DNA from 2 places in the Burkholderia diffusa genome. Region 1 is predicted to be linked to the other one. Evidence: riboswitches for the same ligand, from Rfam matches in the RefSeq annotation. Region 1 holds a riboswitch; the other holds the start of a gene.
The links. A riboswitch is a leader RNA that binds a small molecule or an ion and turns the genes downstream of it on or off. The one in region 1 is predicted to bind manganese.
Positions count from the first base shown of each region.

Region 2: it holds a riboswitch for manganese, as region 1 does, so the genes downstream of both, WI26_RS04575 (TMEM165/GDT1 family protein) here and WI26_RS16445 (sodium:calcium antiporter) in region 1, are expected to answer to the same signal.

Region 1 is NZ_CP013363.1:208,846-213,162, forward strand. Features, by position in the region: gene WI26_RS16430 (MFS transporter) at 1-656, opposite strand, end outside; gene WI26_RS16435 (hypothetical protein) at 837-1,205, opposite strand; partial or broken gene WI26_RS16440 (winged helix-turn-helix transcriptional regulator) at 1,227-1,457, opposite strand; gene WI26_RS16445 (sodium:calcium antiporter) at 1,503-2,513, opposite strand; yybP-ykoY riboswitch at 2,605-2,781, opposite strand; gene WI26_RS16450 (ExeM/NucH family extracellular endonuclease) at 3,012-4,317, shown strand, end outside.
Region 2 is NZ_CP013362.1:999,442-1,003,758, forward strand. Features, by position in the region: gene pepN (aminopeptidase N) at 1-347, opposite strand, end outside; gene WI26_RS04570 (DUF4136 domain-containing protein) at 534-1,235, shown strand; gene WI26_RS04575 (TMEM165/GDT1 family protein) at 1,288-1,860, opposite strand; yybP-ykoY riboswitch at 1,940-2,077, opposite strand; gene guaD (guanine deaminase) at 2,169-3,485, opposite strand; gene WI26_RS04585 (hypothetical protein) at 3,482-3,889, opposite strand; gene WI26_RS04590 (adenosine deaminase) at 3,917-4,317, opposite strand, start outside.

The DNA of each region.
Region 1 (4,317 bases):
GCGGCCCATGCGATGCCCGCGAGTCCGGTCGCGACGAACACCATGTGCCAACCGAGATGCACCTGCAGCCACGCGAGCACGGGCGTAAGGAACGCGAGGCCGACGAACTGCCCCGACGTGTAGCCGCCGATTGCGCTGGCGCGCTCGCGAGTCGGGAACCACGTCGTAACCACGCGGTTGTTGATCGGATAGGCAGGCGCTTCAAGTGCGCCCACAGCGAGGCGCAGCACGATCAGTCCGACGAACGATCCGGCGAAGCCGAGCAATACCGTCGCGGCCGACCACAGAGCAAGCGCGCTCGCATACAGCACGCGCGGCGACACCTTGTCGACGAGCCAGCCGCCGGGGATCTGCATCAGCGCATAGGTCCAGCCGAATGCGGAGAACACAAGGCCCGCGCGGACCGGATCGATGTTCAGTTCCTTGAACAGCGCCGGCGCGGCGATCGACAGGTTGCTGCGGTCGAGATAGTTGATCACGACCGTGACGAACAGCAGCGCGAGGATGATCAGGCGCTTGCGGCTCGGCGGCTCGGCGACGGCGGCAGCCGCGGGCGCGGCCCTGCGGGCGGCGGAATCGGGTGCTGTGTCGGCATGCGTGTGCGATTGCGATTGCGCCGACGGGTTGGCATGCGTGCGCGACGCGGAATGGGCCACGGTCGTCTCCTGAGTTCTGTGTCGGCCGTCGCACGCATGGCGGGGCGGGGCCGTATCCAATGGCATTGGCGAACGTTAGAACCGTGGAGCAAAGCGCGTCAACATTTGGGCAGGCATCCCTATTAATGGGACGTTGCGTGCTCAATATGTGGACATGTCATGAGCGGAGGGCAGGCCGGGTTACGCGCTTGCGCTGTCGTCGCGATATCCGCTCTTGCCATCGAAGATTTCCTTGAGCGCGGCACGCAGCACGACCGGATCATGCTCGCCGGGCGCGAGATGAATCACGTAATGCGTGTGGCCGTCGAGACGCGCGGCGGTGCGCTCATCGAGTTCGACTTCGATTGTGTCGCCCGTGAGGCGCACCGTCAGATCCTTCACGTGCGCGGTGAGCTGGTCGAGCACCATCACCTCGATCGATGTTTCTTCCGGAAAGCGCAGCAGCGAGAAGCAATAGTTCTGCTCCGCGTCGTGGCAATAGATGTTCGCGCAGCTTTCGTCGTCGTCGATATCGGACGTTGCCGCACCGACGGTGGCATGGAGTTCCATGATGTTTTTCTCGATGTGGGGTTATCGGGCCAGCGCGGTTTCCGCTTCGACCTCGCCGTGCGCATCGCGCGCCTTCAGCCACAACCCGAATGCGCGCATGACTTCGACGACAGGCCGCAGCCGGTCGCCGTCCGCAGTCAGATCGTACTCGACGCGCACCGGCACTTCCGGATACACGGTGCGGCGCACGAAGCCGGCATCCTCGAGCGCGCGCAGATCGAGCGTCAGCATCCGCTGTGAGATGCGCGGCAGGCCAACGCTCGGCTCGACGCGTCCTGATCGAAGCGCGCCGAGCTTTCAGCGCGTCAGCGTCACGAACAGATAGCCGACATATCCGGCCCCGTTCGCCAGCAACGCCCAGATCGCGAGCCCGCGCGCACGCGCATTGACGCGCAGCCACACCGCCGCCGCGAGCGTGATGACCACGCCGGTCAGCACTTCGGGGCGCGGCTCCCATGGCGTCAGCATGATGCCGATCGCCGGCAGCAGCGTGCCCTGGAACACCATCGCGCCGGTGATGTTGCCGAACGCGAGCGTGTCCTTCTTGCGGCGGATCCACAGCACGCTGTTGACCTTTTCCGGCAACTCCGTCGCGATCGGCACGATGATGAGCGACAGCAGCAGCGCGGAGATGCCGAGCAGATGCGACACGCCCTCGACGCCGTGAATGAAGCCCTTCGCGCCGCCGACGAGCAGCGCGACACCGAGCGCGAGTTGCAGCGCGATGGTCGCGAGGTTGGTCGGCAGCCCGACACGCGACAGGAACATCGCGTGCGGCGCCTCGGTGCCGTGCCCGGCATCGACGAGCTGCGTCGATGCGCGGAACGTCATCACGACGTACATCACGTAGACGCCGACCAGCATCGCGGCGAGGAGCGCGCGCACCGCCCACACATGATGCGGAACGAACATCGCGACGGTGGCGAGCGTGAATGCGGCGATGAAGTAGTTCAGGTCGCGCACGAAGCCGGTGCGCTCGGGTGCGATCGTGCCGGTGAGTCCGCGCGAGCGGATCACGGCGAGCGTCATCAGGAATGTCGTCAGCGTCGCGAGCATCAGCGGCGCGCCCAGAATCGCGCCGACGCCGATTTCCTCGTTGACCGCCGCGTTCGACGTGCCGCCCGCGAGCGCGAGCAGCGGCACCATCGTTTCGGGCAGCGCGGTGCCGACGGCGGCGAACAGCGACCCCGTCACGCCTTCCGAAATCTTCAGCCGTTCGCCGAGATGTTCGAGCGCGTTCGTGAAGAGTTCGGCGGCGACCAGGATGACGATCAGCATGAACGCCAGTTCGACGAGCATCAACGTCATGCGGCACCTCCGCAGGCAGGCACGCGGGCGGTGGCGGAACGAATGCAGCGAATGAAATGCAGGGAGAAAGCTGAAAGGAACATGGGGACTCCGTGGTCGGACGTGGACGAACCATGACGCATCTGCCGACGTCCGACCAGGAACGACGCGATGCGTCGATGGTCTCGCCAGACCGATTCGGCCGAACGCGCCACGGCAGCAGGCCGAGTGTGTTGACGCGTTCGCTTTCCGGGGGATGGAAAGCAGGCTACTCCCCAAAGACGAGGGGCAGTCTAGCCGAGAGGAATGCTTTCGGCAAGCATGCATGTGTGCCGCCTCGCTGTCGCGCGTTGCGACTGCCGTACTCCGCTCCGTGGCGCCGCGCGCGCATGCGCACCCGCGTGCATGGCGGCATCGGCCGGACGACGTAGAACTTACATCCATCTGTCTTTTGGTTACTAAAAACTGTCATCGAGCGCCGCTAAGCTTTCGCCACCCTCACAACCGGGATTCCCCGTCATGCGCTCGACAATCCGCCTGTTTGCCCCGCTATTGCTGCTGCCCACGCTTGCCGCACCCGTCTTCGCCGCCACCGCCGCTCCTGTCAGTCCGAACTGCGGCGGCAGCACGACGCCGATCGCCGACATCCAGGGGCCGGGCGCGCCGTCACCGCTCGCCGGCCAGAACGTGTCGATCGAAGCGGTCGTCACCGCCGACTTCGGCGGCACGGACGGCTTCGGCGGCTTCTTCGTCCAGCAGGCCGACGCGCAGCGCCGCAATCAGCCGGGCGTGTCCGAAGGCCTGTTCGTCTATGCGCCGAAAGTGCGCGCGAAGGCCGGCGATCTCGTGCACGTGACCGGCAAGGTCGAGGAAAAATACGGGCAGACGCAACTCACGCTGTCGGGCGCGATCGCGGTGTGCGCGAACGGCCAGACGGTCACGCCCGCGACCCTCACGCTGCCGGTCGACAGCCCGAACGCATTCGCCGCGTACGAAGGGATGCGCGTGCGCCTGCCGCAAACGCTCACCGTCACCGAAAACTACGAGCTCGGCCGCTACGGCAGCGTGATGTTGAGCAACGGGCGCCTGCGCACGCCGACGAGCGTGGTGCCGCCGTCGCAGGCGCAGACGCAGATCGATGCGAACGCACGCAACCGGCTGGTCCTCGACGACGGCTCGAACAAGCAGAACCCGGCGACCGTGCCGTATCCGGCGCCGGAACTGTCGGCCGCGAACACGCTGCGCTCGGGCTACACAGTGCGCGACGTCGAAGGCGTGCTCGAGGTGCGCTATGGCGCATGGCGCGTGCAGCCGCTGCCGGGTGCGGCCGCGCCGACGTTCGACACGCGTTCGAATCCGCGTACCAACGCCCCGGCACGCGATCCGAAATCGAACCTGCGCGTCGCGTCGTTCAACGTCCTCAACTATTTCAACGGCAACGGTCTCGGCGGCGGCTTCGATGATCCGAACAACCGCGGTGCGAAGAACTACCAGGAATTCCAGCGCCAGGAAGCGAAGATCGTCAGCGCGCTGAAGGCGCTCGACGCCGACGTGATCGGCCTGATGGAAATCCAGAACAACGGCTACGGCGAACTGAGCGCGGTGCGCCAGCTTGCCGCGAAGCTCGGCAGCAACTGGCGCGTTGTCGATCCGGGCACGTCGCGCCTGGGCGGCGACGCGATCGCCGTCGCGATGATCTACGACAGCCGCGCGGTCGAACCCGTCGGCCGCGCGTCGACGCTCGCGATCGACGACAAGAGCCGTCAGCCGCTCGCGCAGTCGTTCCGCCGGATCGGCGGCAAGCAGGCACTGACGATCGCGGTCA
Region 2 (4,317 bases), on a different replicon from region 1:
GACACGTACAGGCCGGACAGCGTCGTGTTCTGGTCCGGCGCGCACGCGCTGTCGAGCGTGAGCTCGAATGCGTCGGGCACGTTTTCGACGGTCAGCCCGTGTTCGTGCGCACGCACCGCGCCATACGGCTTGTCGTCGAGCGCTGCACCGAGGAATTCGAGCGCTTCACCCATCAGCTCCAGGTGCGGGGTAGGCGCCGCGTCCGGATTGCGACGCACGCGCATCGTATTCCTGACGATCGTGCGGGCCGGCGCGAGGTCGAATTCGAGCGCGACGGAATCGATGAGGAAAGCCGGCGGCGTGTAGTCGGCGCGGCGGATCACGGTGGAGGAGGCGTTGTCGGACATGGTCGTCGAGATCGGTGGAGTGGGGATCGGGCCCGCGGCGCGAGCCGGGCGAACCGGGCCATTGTACAAAGGCTTGCGGCTGCGTGCCGGGCGAACTTTTTACCGGTTCCGGCAGTCCGCGTATTATCGGCATCCCGTGCAGTTCGCGCGGTGCGACGAACGGGTGACGGATCGACGAGGATCGACATGAAACGCGAATGGATTCAACGCAGTGCGGGCTGGGCCGCGATGCTGTGCGTGGCGCTGCTGACGGGCTGCACCAGCTATGTGACGACGCAGGTCACGGCCTTCTCCGACTGGAGCGGCAGCGACGCGACACGCACTTACGCCTTCACGCGCACGGATGCGCAGAAGCACAGCATCGAACAGTCGACCTACGAGCCGATCGTCGCGAACGAACTGTCCGCGTACGCATTCCGGCAAGTGCCGGCCGCGCAGGCGCGCTATCTGGTCGGGCTGGCCTACGGGGTCGGCAGCGACCTGGTGACGGTGCCGCAGCCGGTCTACTACGACCCGTGGTTCACGGGGCCGGGGCCGTACTGGCGGGGCGGGCCGTGGGGCCCGTGGGGGCCCTGGGGGCCGATGCCGGCGGGCTACGTCGCGCAGACCTACCAGGTCTTCGACTACACGCTCGGCATCCGGATCACCGAGCGCGCGACCGGCAAGGAAGTCTATAACGTGACCGCACGTACCACCGGCGACAACGGTGCGCTGCTGTATGCGATGCCGTTCCTCGCGCGCAGCGCGCTCGCGGATTTCCCGCTGGCGAACGGCGCGATCCGCACTGTGCGGCTGCCGGTCGACAAGCACGGCGGGCCGGCCGCGCCGGCCGCCAACGAGCGTGCGGTGCCGGCCGTGCCGGCATCGGGCGCGGCCGTCGCGAAGTAACACGGTATCGACACCGGCGCGGCCGCCCGGCCGCGTCGTTTGCCTGCGTACGTCAGGCTCCGATGCCCAGCAGCGCCAGCGCGCCGAGCACGACGAACAGCACGGCCGCAATGCCGTGCACCAGCTTCGTCGGCAGGCGGTGCGCGAATCGGTCGCCAAGCAGGATCGCGGGCACGTTCGCCAGCATCATCCCGAAGGTCGTGCCGGCCACCACGCCGATGTAATCCTGGAAGCGCGCGGCGAGCGCGACGGTCGCGATCTGCGTCTTGTCGCCCATCTCAGCGAGGAAGAACGCGACGAGCGTCGCGCCGAACACGCCGAGCCGCGAGCGGTTCGCATTGGCTTCGTCCGCATCGAGCTTGTCCGGCACGAGGATCCACAGTCCCATCGCGATGAACGAGAACGCGAGCGCCCAGCGCATGATCGACGGCGTGACGAGCGCGCCGAGCCATTCGCCGAGCGCACCGGCAAAGCCATGGTTCACGAGCGTCGCGGCGAGCACGCCGAGAATGATCGGCAGGGGCTTGCGATAGCGCGCAGCCAGCACGAGGGACAGCAGTTGGGTCTTGTCGCCGATTTCAGCGAGGGCGACGGCGCCGGTGGAGATCAGGAAGGCTTGGGACACGTACGGGGTTTCCACGGGCCGATGTTATGCGTGCGAGCGACGATCCGCCGCGCGCCGGGCCCTGATGCGGCGCGCAGTGAACCATCGGTCTCGCCAGGCCTTGGTGGCTGCGCCCGCCATGGCCGAACGGCCAAGTCTGTTGACGGACGCCTCCGTCACGATGCGCGCCCGGGGCGCGGGACATCGAGCGGAGCGGCTACTCCCCAATGAGCGGCGAATTCTAGCACGGTGCGTGGCGTGCGCGGTGCGAATCCGGTTGCTCCGGCGTGCGTCGCGACGCACGCCGGAGCAGCAGTGTGGCAAGTGCGTTACGCGGCGGCGCGGCGTGCGGCGCCGCGCTCGTGCACGAGCTGGCCGGCCGCATACGTGCGGTACACGGCACGGTCGTCGCCGAGCAGCGCGAACGCGAACAGCAGCTCCTCGAGCGATTCCGCGCGTTTCGTGCGGCGCGCGAGCAGCGGCGTGGCCTGCGGGTCGAGCACGACGAAATCGGCCTCGGTGCGCGGCGCGAGCGTGCCGACGGTGTCGGCGAGATCGAGCGCTTGCGCGGCGCCGGCCGTCGCGAGCCAGAACATCCGCGTCGCGCTCAGGTGATGGCCCGACAGCCGCGCGACCTTGTGCGCCTCGTTCATCGTCTGCAGCATCGAGAACGACGTGCCGCCGCCGACGTCGGTGGCGAGCGTGACAGGCACGTCATATTCGCCGGCCTTGTCGAAGTCGAACAGGCCGCTGCCGAGGAAGAAGTTCGACGTCGGGCAGTGCGCGACGACGGTGCGCGTCTCGGCCATCCGGCGGCGGTCCTCGTCGTCGAGATGGATGCAATGGCCGTACACCGCGCGCGGGCGCAGCAGTCCGTAGCGGTCGTAGATGTCGAGATAGCTGCGGTGCCCGGGGAACAGCTCGGCCACCCATTTCACTTCATCGACGTTTTCCGCGACGTGACTCTGCACGAACACGTCCGGATGGCGACGCGCGAGTTCGCCGCACGCCTCGAGCTGCGCCTCGGTGGACGTCGGCGCGAAGCGCGGCGTAACCGCATACATCTGGCGGCCCTTGCCGTGCCAGCGGCCGATCAGCTCGGCGCTGTCGTCATAGCCCGATTGCGCGGTGTCGCGCAGGAACTCGGGGCAGTTGCGGTCCATCAGCACCTTCCCCGCGATCATCCGCAGGTCGCGTGCGTCGCTCGCCGCGAACAGCGCGTCGGCCGACTGCTTGTGCACGGTGCAGTAGACGAGCGCGCTCGTCGTGCCGCAGGCGAGCAGTTCGTCGACGAAGAAGTCGGCGACCTTGCGCGCATGTTCCGGATCGCCGAACCGGCGCTCGGTCGGGAACGTGTATTTGTCGAGCCACGGCAGCAGGCCGGGCGCCGGCGACGCGATCATGTCCGTCTGCGGATAGTGGATGTGCGTGTCGATGAAGCCGGGCACGATCAGCTTGTCGCGCAGATCGTGGACGACCGCGTCGCGCGCGAGCGTCGCGGCGAGGCGCGCATGCGGGCCGGCCGCGACGACCTTGCCGTCGTCGACGATCAGCAGGCCGTCGGTCTCGTGGTTCGCGGCCTGGCTCGACTGCGCCGGGTCGCCGTTGAAGGTCAGCAGCTGGGAACGGAAAGCGGTTTGCGTCATGACGAATGGTCCTGCATCAAGGTAAGGCGAACAGAAGAAAGCGGTCGGCGCCGCGCGGGCGACGGCATGGCTGGCGCTGCGCGGGCATGCGCGATGCGGCGAAGCGCGGCGGCCGGAGCGCCGCGGTCGGCGATCGCGCACGCGAGCGTGGCGTCCGCCATCACCGGGTTGCTGGCGGACGACGTCGAGAACGCGGCGGCAATCGTAGCGGCATCTGCGACCGGCGCGGCGGCGAACTGCACGACGCGCCGCAACGACAGGCTTCGGCGCGCGGCATCGCACAACGCCGTCGCCACGCGGGCGACGGGCGCGACGCCGACGTGCGTGCGCGGTGCTCGCACGCGACCGGCGTGGCGCAGGGCCGGACCGGTCGCCACGAAGCGGATGTCGTCGACGTGTTTCATCTGTCTAGCGAGCCTCGATGCCGGCCGTCACGCGGCCTGCCAGTACGAATCGAGACGCGCGATCAGCGCATCGCGCTGCGCGGCGTCGACGAACGACGCCTCGAAGCCGTTGCGGATCACCGCGTGCACTTCGGCGTCCGTCAACTGCAGCCCGTCGACCGTCGCGAAGTAGTTGTCGTTCACGTAGCCGCCGAAATAGGCCGGATCGTCGGAGTTGATCGTCACTGCGACGCCGCGATCGAGCAGCGCCTTCAGCGTGTGCTTCGTCATGTCGTCGAACACGCACAGCTTCAGGTTCGACAGCGGGCATACGGTCAGCGCCGTACGCGTGCGCGCGAGGCGCTCGACCAGCGCCGCGTCCTCGATGCTGCGTACACCGTGGTCGATCCGGTCGACCTTCAGCACGTCGAGCGCTTCGTAGATGTAGG